3 regions of the Mesorhizobium sp. M0437 genome follow, and region 1 is predicted to be linked to each of the others. Evidence: riboswitches for the same ligand, from Rfam matches in the RefSeq annotation. Region 1 holds a riboswitch; each other region holds the start of a gene.

Region 1 (3,273 bases):
ACTATCTTTCGGCGGAAAACGTTGAGGCAATCCGTGTCGACACTGGCAATCTCGAAGCGTTGGTCCGCGAATGTTCGCGGCTGCGTGCTACCCACGACATTGCTGGCATTACTGGCTTTGCCGGGGACCATGAATCGATCTATGCGACAGTTGGCAAGCTTTGCCGGCATTTCGATCTACCGGGACCGAACCCTGAATCGATTGAACGAAGCTGCGACAAATTCAAGCAACGCCAACTCCTCGCGCAGGCCGGCGTTCCAATACCGGCCTATCGGTTGGCAACGAATGCGGCGGAGGTAGAAAGCTCGGCTGCAGAGATCGGCCTGCCCGTGATTCTTAAGCCGGCAGTAGGCAGCGGCAGCATCGGTGTCCGATTGTGCCGCAGCCTCGAAGACGTAGCCGAACATACGACTTATCTATTGGGCGGAAAGCACATATGGCGGTCTACACCGAAAATACTCGTCGAAGAATTCGCACAGGGCCCGTTCTATAGCATTAATGTTATGGGGAATGAGGTCGTTGCGATTTGCGCCAATGACTTTGGTCCCCTCCCCCATTTCGTCATTCGTGAGGTGACCTATCCGGCCCTGCTGACTGATCAGGAGCGTGAGCGCATCGCCGATGTTTCGCTGAGCTGTTTGCGGGCTCTCGGCCTTGGCTGGGGGCCAACTAACATTGAACTCCGGTGCACGAAACGCGGTCCAGTTGTCATTGAAATCAATCCGCGTCTTAGTGGCGCGCCCGACCCTCAGCTGGTCCAGTTAGCTTACGGTGTCGACCTCGTAACCGAGCACATCAAGCTTGTCATTGGCGAGGAATGGGATCTGCGCAAAAAGCATTCGCATACTGCGGCCGCGCGATTCCTGCTTCCTGATCAAGATGGCACCCTCGACTGGATTGGTGGCGACACTCAGGCAGCTGCTATATCAGGTGTGGCCGAGGTCAAATTGAATGTTGAACCCAAGACACCGATCGTCAGGAAGGGGGATTTCCGAGACTGGATTGGACATGTCATTGCCACTTCGCCCAGCCGTGCTGAAACCGAGGGCGCCCTTCAGCGAGCGGTCGACTTGATCGATTGGTCGATCACCCCTTTTCCGGCGACAATAAGAGGTGATCGAGAGCACGATGTTTGTGGGGCGTTCGGGCGGCCCACCAGTTCTGTTCCGATCAGGCGTTGACGGCTTAAGATCCTTGAAACGCAGCAGTTCCGTCTACGTCAATGTCACATCAAGTTTGACGAGGCAAATGCAGCTTTGGCCACACCTGCCCTATCTCCCGCGGAACTTCTCCGCGACCCATGGCGAGGCCGTCGGCCCAATTTGGGCCCAATTTGATTGCCGCCCACCGCCGCCGCAGGACGAACATGCGCTTGACAAGACAACGCCGGCCCGTTCAACTTGAGGCATTCACCAGGGGAGTCCCGGCAAGGGGCTGAGATACTGCTGGCTTTCGCGGCGCAGTGACCCGTTGAACCTGATCCAGTTCATACTGGCGTAGGGACGGTGCAAGCGCTCTGCGGGAGTTCACGCCCGAGGTCCTGTTTCGGCAGGTCGACAGAAGCGTCTTTTCATCCTTCCGGCACAGAACTGGGTCTCCAATGCATGAGCAAAGGAGCCTCAAGATGAATGCCCTCACCCCAGCCGTCTCAACGGGACCGCTGCCTGCTTCGCGTAAGATCCACAAGCCCGGTGCCATCCACCCGCAGATCAGGGTGCCGATGCGCGAAATCTCCGTCCATCCGACAGCCGGCGAACCGCCCGTCACCGTCTACGACCCGTCGGGCTCCTATACCGATCCGGCTGTCGAAACCAGCATCCAAAAAGGCCTGGCCCGGCTTCGCCACGAATGGATCTTGGCGCGCGGCGATGTCGAGGACTGTGACGGCCGCCACGTCCGGCCGGAGGACAACGGATTCGCGACGGGCGAACGCCTGACGCCAGAATTTCCCATCCGCCACCGACCGCTCAGAGCCAAAGCAGGCAAGAGGGTGACGCAGCTTGCCTATGCACGCGCCGGCATCATCACACCCGAAATGGAGTTCGTCGCCGTCCGCGAGAACCTTGGCCGCGAGATCCGGCGCGGCAAGCTCGAGCGCGACGGCGAAGCCTTCGGCGCGGCGATCCCCGACTTCGTCACGCCGGAATTCGTGCGTGATGAGGTGGCGCGCGGACGCGCAATCATTCCCGCCAACATTAACCACCCAGAGAGCGAGCCGATGATCATCGGCCGCAATTTCCTGGTCAAGATCAATGCCAATATCGGCAACTCCGCTGTCACCTCCTCGATGGCCGAAGAGGTCGAAAAGATGGTCTGGGCGATCCGCTGGGGCGCCGATACGGTGATGGACCTGTCGACCGGCCGCAACATCCACAACATCCGCGACTGGATCGTCCGCAACTCGCCGGTGCCGATCGGCACGGTGCCGCTCTACCAGGCGCTCGAGAAGGTTGGCGGCATTGCCGAGGATCTGACCTGGGAGGTGTACCGCGACACGCTGATCGAACAGGCCGAACAGGGCGTTGACTATTTCACCATCCATGCCGGCGTGCGGCTGCATTACATCCCACTGACCGTTGACCGGGTCACGGGTATCGTCTCGCGCGGCGGCTCGATCATGGCAAAATGGTGCCTGCACCATCACCGGGAAAGCTTCCTCTACGAGCACTTCGCGGAGATCTGCGACATCTGCGGCGCCTATGACGTCTCCTTCTCGCTCGGCGACGGCCTTCGTCCCGGCTCGATCGCCGATGCCAACGATGCGGCGCAGTTCGCCGAGCTGGAAACGCTTGGCGAGCTGACGAAGATCGCCTGGGCGAAGGATTGCCAGGTGATGATCGAGGGGCCTGGCCACGTGCCGATGCACAAGATCAAGCAGAACATGGACAAGCAACTCGCCGTTTGCGGCGAGGCGCCGTTCTATACGCTTGGCCCGCTGACGACCGACATCGCGCCGGGCTACGACCACATCACCTCCGGCATCGGCGCGGCGATGATCGGTTGGTTCGGCACCGCCATGCTCTGCTACGTCACGCCCAAGGAACATCTCGGCCTTCCCGATCGCAACGACGTCAAGACCGGCGTGATCACCTACAAGATCGCGGCGCATGCCGCCGACCTGGCGAAGGGTCACCCGGCGGCGAAGATCCGCGACGACGCGCTGTCGCGGGCCAGATTCGAGTTCCGCTGGGAGGACCAGTTCAACCTGTCGCTCGATCCCGAAACAGCGCGGTCCTTCCACGATCAAACCTTGCCCAAGGAGGCGCACAAGCT
Region 2 (3,273 bases), on a different contig from region 1:
CGAAGCGGTCGAGCTCGCCGGCATCACGCGGGGCGGCCACGACAAGTGTTCCGCCCCGTGTCACCTGACCCGGCAGCACCGCATCCCACCAGTCGGCAGCGTCACGTCCAAGGTCCAGCACCGGCTGCTCGGCGCTTTCACGCTCGCACCATGGCGCCAGCATGCCGCCGGCGAACCACGACGCATTGCCTCCAAGGCCATGCCGGATCTCGGCGACCGTGACCGTCGCGCCGCGGGCGGCGAGTTCGAAGGCGGCGGTGAGGCCGGCGACGCCGGCCCCCTTTATCAGCACCTTCATGATGGCTTACCTGGCTGAGGCGTGACCGGTGCGCCGATCTCGTCCGCTGGCACGTAGAGATCGCCGCCCTCGCGGTATTTCGCCGCCATCGCCGCCATGCCCTCTTTCTGTGCCTCGGCGCGGATGTCGTGAGAGATACGCATCGAGCAGAATTTCGGTCCGCACATCGAGCAGAAATGTGCCAGCTTGTGCGCCTCCTTGGGCAAGGTCTGGTCGTGGAAGGACCGTGCGGTTTCGGGGTCGAGCGACAGGTTGAACTGGTCCTCCCAGCGGAACTCGAAGCGCGCGCGGGAAAGGGCGTCATCCCTGACTTTCGCCGCCGGGTGGCCCTTCGCCAGGTCGGCCGCGTGCGCTGCGATCTTGTAGGTGATCACGCCGGTCTTGACGTCATCGCGGTCGGGAAGGCCGAGATGCTCCTTGGGCGTGACGTAGCAGAGCATGGCCGTTCCGAACCAGCCGATCATCGCCGCGCCGATGCCGGAAGTGATGTGGTCGTAGCCCGGCGCGATGTCGGTCGTCAGCGGTCCAAGCGTATAGAACGGCGCCTCGCCACAGACGGCGAGCTGCTTGTCCATGTTCGCCTTGATCTTGTGCATCGGCACGTGGCCGGGCCCCTCGATCATCACCTGGCAATCTTTCGCCCAGGCGATCTGCGTCAGCTCGCCGAGCGTTTCCAGCTCGGCGAATTGCGCCGCGTCGTTGGCGTCGGCGATCGAGCCGGGACGAAGGCCGTCGCCGAGCGAGAAGGAGACGTCATAAGCGCGGCAGATGTCGCAGATCTCCGCAAAGTGCTCGTAGAGGAAGCTTTCCCGGTGATGGTGCAGGCACCATTTTGCCATGATCGAGCCGCCGCGCGAGACGATACCCGTGACCCGGTCAACGGTCAGCGGGATGTAATGCAGCCGCACGCCGGCGTGGATGGTGAAATAGTCGACGCCCTGTTCGGCCTGTTCGATCAGCGTGTCGCGGTAAACCTCCCAGGTAAGATCCTCGGCAATGCCGCCGACTTTCTCGAGCGCCTGGTAGAGCGGCACCGTGCCGATCGGCACCGGCGAGTTGCGGACGATCCATTCGCGGATGTTGTGGATGTTGCGGCCGGTCGACAGATCCATCACCGTGTCGGCGCCCCAGCGGATCGCCCACACCATCTTTTCGACCTCTTCAGCCATCGACGATGTGACGGCGGAGTTACCGATATTGGCGTTGATCTTGACCAGGAAATTCCGGCCGATGATCATCGGCTCGCTCTCGGGATGGTTGATGTTGGCGGGAATGATCGCCCGTCCGCGCGCCACCTCGTTGCGCACGAATTCAGGCGTGACGAAGTCGGGGATCGCCGCGCCGAAGGCCTCGCCGTCGCGCTCAAGCTTGCCGTGCAGGATCTCGCGACCAAGGTTCTCGCGGATGGCGACGAACTCCATTTCGGGCGTGATGATGCCAGCGCGCGCATAGGCAAGCTGTGTCACCGCCTTGCCGGTCTGGGCCCGGAGTGGCCGGTTGCGGACTGGAAATTCCGGTGTTAGGCGCTCGCCCGCCGCAAACCCATTGTCTTCTGGCCGGACGTGGCGGCCGTCATAGGCTTCGACATCGCCGCGCGCGGTGACCCATTCATGGCGAAGCCGTGCAAGGCCGTTTTCGATGCTGGTTTCGACAGTCGGGTCGGTATAGGGGCCGGACGGATCGTAAGCGGTCACCGGCGGCTCGCCTGCCGTCGGATGGACGGAGATTTCGCGCATCGGCACCCTGATCTGCGGGTGGATGGCACCGGGCTTGTGGATTTTGCGTGAGGCAGGCAGCGGTCCCGTCGACACGGCGGGGGTGAGGGCATTCATCTTGAGGCTCCTTTGCTCGTGCATTGGAGACCCAGTTCTGTGCCGGAAGGATGAAAAGACGCTTCTGTCGACCTGCCGAAACAGGACCTCGGGCGTGAACTCCCGCAAAGCGCTTGCACCGTCCCTACGCCAGTATGAACTGGATCAGGTTCAACGGGTCACTGCGCCGCGAAAGCCAGCAGTATCTCAGCCCCTTGCCGGGACTCCCCTGGTGAATGCGTGAGGTTGGACGGGACGGCTCCGGTTTGTCAAGCGCGTTCTGGCCGCGGCTGATCGGCGGCCGGTCAGACCGTGCGGAAAAAATCGTGCATGTCTCGGTGACAAGTCAAGCGTCGGAGATGAAGGCAAGGACAAGGGAATCGCAAAGCGTCGGACTAAAAATCGATCCTGATGATCACACCTTCAATGGGCACCAAAGGTTTGCGCGTAGATCGCCTCGATTCTTCCTGCCTCGTCACTGGTCAGCGCGGCGAATTCCTTCTCGCGCGCGCGGTTCGATAGATGGCCATCATTCTGGTGAAGAAAACGGAAGAGCAGATCGGTCAACCGCTCGGGCATGTCGATAAAGGCGTCCACCTGCTGCCGGAACTGATCGTAGCGCTGCAGAAATGCGGTTTCCTCGGGAAGGTCCCGTTCGATCGTCCGCTGAACGCAAGCATAGAGGAATTCGGCGTGCGGGGTTGCATCGAAGAACCGGTAGAAATCACCGGTGTCATTCAGCACCCGGACGTTGAATTGCGGCGTCGGTTCCCATTCCACCAACGGCAGAAGGCGCTGCGAATAGCTCTCGAGCACGCCCCTGTACTCGTTGATCTGGTCCAGGATCGCGGCCGAGACGGGAAAGACCACTCCCGGCGGATTGAAGCCGCGCATGGCAAGGACGTGGTGGATTAGGTAGCGGTGAATGCGGCCGTTTCCGTCCTCGAACGGGTGAATATAGACAAAGCCGAAGGCGAGGATTGCGGCGGCTACGACTGCATCAAGCTTTTGCGCGGGGCCCTGATCGAACGCCGCCATTCCATCGATTAGCCGCGGCAGGTCCTCGGGCCGAGCGCTGATGTGATCGGGCAAGGGCGTACCGTTGTCTCGATCATGCTCACCGACGAAACCTCCTTCTTTTCGGAAGCCAAGTCTTACGAAACG
Region 3 (3,273 bases), on a different contig from region 1:
CGGCGTCGCTGGCTGTCATCGTCGCCGCACCCTCGGCGCCGCGATGACCACGAAAGCGCTGGCGCATGGTCTGCAACTCACCGAGCCGGCGCATGTTGCGCTTGCGCCGCGCTGTCACGCCATAGCGCAGCCAGTGCTCCTCGCGCACGATCTGGCGACCGAGCTTGTGCTGCTCGCGCTCTTCCTCCTCCAGCACCGTGTCGCGCCATTCCTCGAAATAGCCAAAGCCCTTGTCGAGACGGCGGGTCTGGCCGCGGTCGAGCCAGATTGTGGCGCGTGACACGCGCTCGAGAAAACGGCGGTCATGCGAGATGACGACCAGTGCCGAGGAGGTGCGGGCAAGCTCCTCCTCCAGCCATTCGATGACCGAAAGGTCAAGATGATTGGTCGGCTCATCGAGGAGGAGAATGTCGGGCTCCGGCGCCATGACGCGGGCGAGGGCGGCGCGCCGCGCCTCGCCGCCGGAAAGGTCGTTCGGCCGTTCCTCGCCGGTCAGGCCGAGATGCTCCATCAGATAGGTGGCGCGGTAGGGATCGTCGGCGGGCCCGAGCCCCGCCTCGACATAGGCGCGGACGGTCGCAAAACCGTCCATGTCGGGCATTTGCGGCAAGTAGCGCACGGTTGCCGAGGGCTGGCGGAAGACTTCGCCATCCTGCGGTTCGATCAGCCCGGCGGCGATCTTGAGGAGCGTCGACTTACCAGAGCCGTTGCGGCCGACCAGGGCGATCTTGTCGCCAGCCGAGGCCGTCAGGGCGGCACCGTCGAGCAACGGCGTGCCGCCAAAGGTCAGCTTTATCCCGTCGAGATTGAGAAGCGGCGGCGCCATATCAGCTTTCTGGGCTCAGCTTTCCGGAAGAGGGTAGGGATGCGCGAGCAGCAGCGCCCGGCCGCTGGCCAGCGCGATTTCCAGCCGGCCCCTGACCTCGTTGGAAATGGTCAGCGACGAGCCGAACGCAACCTCGACATGGTCGAGCGGCCATTTGGCGCCGGTGACTGTCAGGCCGGCGAGATCGGAGAAGCCGAGCACCGAAAACAGCGTGCCGTCGGCATAGTCGAAGCCAGTCTTTCCAGGCAGCAAAGGAATGCCTTCCTGTGCGCCGCTGGTCAAAAGCACTTCCGTTCCGCCTTCCGCCAGCCGGACGCTCAGCGCCAGATGCAGGAAGATGTGGTCGGTACGTTTGCCGCCGAAGGCGCCTGCGAGCACAAGGCTTGTCGCACCGCGTTCGAGCGCGGCGGCGATAGCGAGTTCACCGTCGGTCTTGTCTTTTTCGGCAGGAAATACCTGCCGTGGCACGGCGGCCAGATCCTCCGGCAACTCGGCAGGCACGGAATCGAAATCGCCGACCCAGAGTTCCGGCCTCAGGCCCAGCATGCGGGCATGACCGATGCCGGCGTCGGCGGCGATGACGCGCGAGCCTTCGACCTGGCGGTCGAGCAGCGGTGTGCGGATGAGATCGCCGCCAAGCAGGATGGTGAATGTGCTCATATCTCGTGGCCCTTACCAGCCCTGCCCCGGAAACGGAAGATGAAACGGCAGACGAAACGGAAGGCTGGGCTTTGGATGCCCGGCAAACTTCCGCTTGCGCAGCACTTCGGCCGGGCCTATGTGTCGCAACGCTCTAACGGGGTGCCGGACGCGATTTTCGCGGACCGGCTGAGAGGCAAGACTGCCAACCCGCTGAACCTGATCCGGTTTGTACCGGCGGAGGGATTAGACGTTTCGGACAGCCCGACGCCTCAATTCCTTTCAACGCGAACGAAGGAGGCGCCGATGCGCAGTTTTTTCCACTCTCTTGTCTCAATTGTCCTGCTTGCGGCATCCGCGGTCGCCCTGCCGGGGCAGGCATCGGCACAGGATAGACTGACGGTCTATACCTATGAAAGCTTCACCGCCGATTGGGGTCCGGGACCGGCGGTGAAGAAGGCCTTCGAGGTCGAATGCAGCTGCGTCGTCGAATTCGTCTCGGTCGCCGACGGCGTGGCGCTGCTCAACCGTGTGAAGCTGGAAGGCGCCGCGACCAAGGCCGATATCGTACTTGGCCTCGATACCAACTTAACCGCCGACGCCAAGGCAACCGGCCTGTTTTCGCCGCACGGCGCCGTCTCGGGCGTCAATGTACCGGGCGGCTGGAGCGACGATATTTTCGTGCCGTTCGACTATGGCTATTTCGCCGTCGTCTACGACACCGAAAAACTGAAGAGCCCGCCGAAGAGCCTCAGGGAATTGGTCGAGGGCGATGCCGGAGAGAAGATCGTCATCCAGGATCCGCGCACCTCGACGCCGGGCCTTGGCCTGCTGCTGTGGGTCAAGTCGGTCTATGGCGACAAGGCGCCGGAAGCCTGGGCCAAACTCAAGGCGAAGGTGCTGACGGTAACGCCGGGCTGGAGCGAGGCCTACGGCCTGTTCACCAAGGGCGAGGCGCCGATGGTGCTGTCCTACACGACCTCGCCGGCCTACCACATGGTCGCCGAAAACACCGAGCGCTACCAGGCGGCGTCCTTCGAGGAGGGCGAATATCTGCAGATCGAGGTTGCGGGGATCACCACCAAGGGCGCGAAGAACCCGCTGGCGGAAAAGTTCATTGCCTTCATGACCGGACCGAAATTCCAGGATGTCATTCCCGAAACCAACTGGATGTTCCCGGCCGGCAAAACCGACAAGCCGCTCAACCCGGCGTTCGACAAGCTGGTCAAGCCGACCAAGACCTTGCTGTTCAGCCCGGAAGACGTCGCGGCCAACCGCAAGGCCTGGGTCGATGAGTGGCTTGCGGCGATGAGCAGGTAGGGCTCAAGCCTCGTCGGATGTTTGCGCCAAGCCACCCCCCTCCGGCCTGCCGGCCATCTCCCCCTCAAGGGCACGGCTATCGCAGATGGAACGCCGAGGCTTTCGCTCTACGACGTACCCCCACCCCTAACCCCTCCCCACAAGGGGGAGGGAGACTTCCGTTGGCACTGACCTCGGCAAATTGTCTGCCTTTCGGCGCCAAAAGGGGAAGTAAGGGCATGCGGCAGCGTTCCCTCCCCCTTGTGGGGAGGGTTAGGGTGGGGGTCCAACTTCGTAAGAATCCAAATGCGATAGCCCTGCCCTCAAGGGGGAGATCGGCAGCTTTGTCGCCTCTCCTCGTCCTGCCACTTGTGAGATTGGCGAAGGCGGCTGAGTGCGCAATCTCCCCCCTTGAGGGGGAGATGGCCGGCAGGCCAGAGAGGGGTGGGCTCGGCCTTTGCCAGGTATTTCCTTCGATCTACGCCTGTCGTAGTGTCGGGTAGCGCGAC

What was found. Region 1 has a riboswitch for thiamine pyrophosphate ahead of thiC (phosphomethylpyrimidine synthase ThiC). Riboswitches for the same ligand answer to the same signal wherever they lie in the genome.
Region 2: linked by a shared signal. The riboswitch ahead of thiC (phosphomethylpyrimidine synthase ThiC) and the one ahead of thiC (phosphomethylpyrimidine synthase ThiC) in region 1 are both predicted to bind thiamine pyrophosphate.
Region 3: linked by a shared signal. The riboswitch ahead of thiB (thiamine ABC transporter substrate binding subunit) and the one ahead of thiC (phosphomethylpyrimidine synthase ThiC) in region 1 are both predicted to bind thiamine pyrophosphate.

What each region holds. Positions count from the first base shown of each region.
Region 1 covers NZ_JAMYRK010000015.1:28,626-31,898, forward strand. Annotated here, with positions in the region: gene NKI72_RS12150 (ATP-grasp domain-containing protein) at 1-1,181, shown strand, start outside; TPP riboswitch at 1,405-1,521, shown strand; gene thiC (phosphomethylpyrimidine synthase ThiC) at 1,625-3,273, shown strand, end outside.
Region 2 covers NZ_JAMYRK010000002.1:57,122-60,394, reverse strand. Annotated here, with positions in the region: gene thiO (glycine oxidase ThiO) at 1-298, opposite strand, end outside; gene thiC (phosphomethylpyrimidine synthase ThiC) at 295-2,130, opposite strand; TPP riboswitch at 2,234-2,350, opposite strand; gene NKI72_RS01570 (Fic family protein) at 2,533-3,273, opposite strand, start outside.
Region 3 covers NZ_JAMYRK010000005.1:43,715-46,987, reverse strand. Annotated here, with positions in the region: gene NKI72_RS04895 (ABC-F family ATP-binding cassette domain-containing protein) at 1-826, opposite strand, end outside; gene NKI72_RS04890 (thiamine diphosphokinase) at 842-1,486, opposite strand; TPP riboswitch at 1,614-1,728, shown strand; gene thiB (thiamine ABC transporter substrate binding subunit) at 1,772-2,785, shown strand.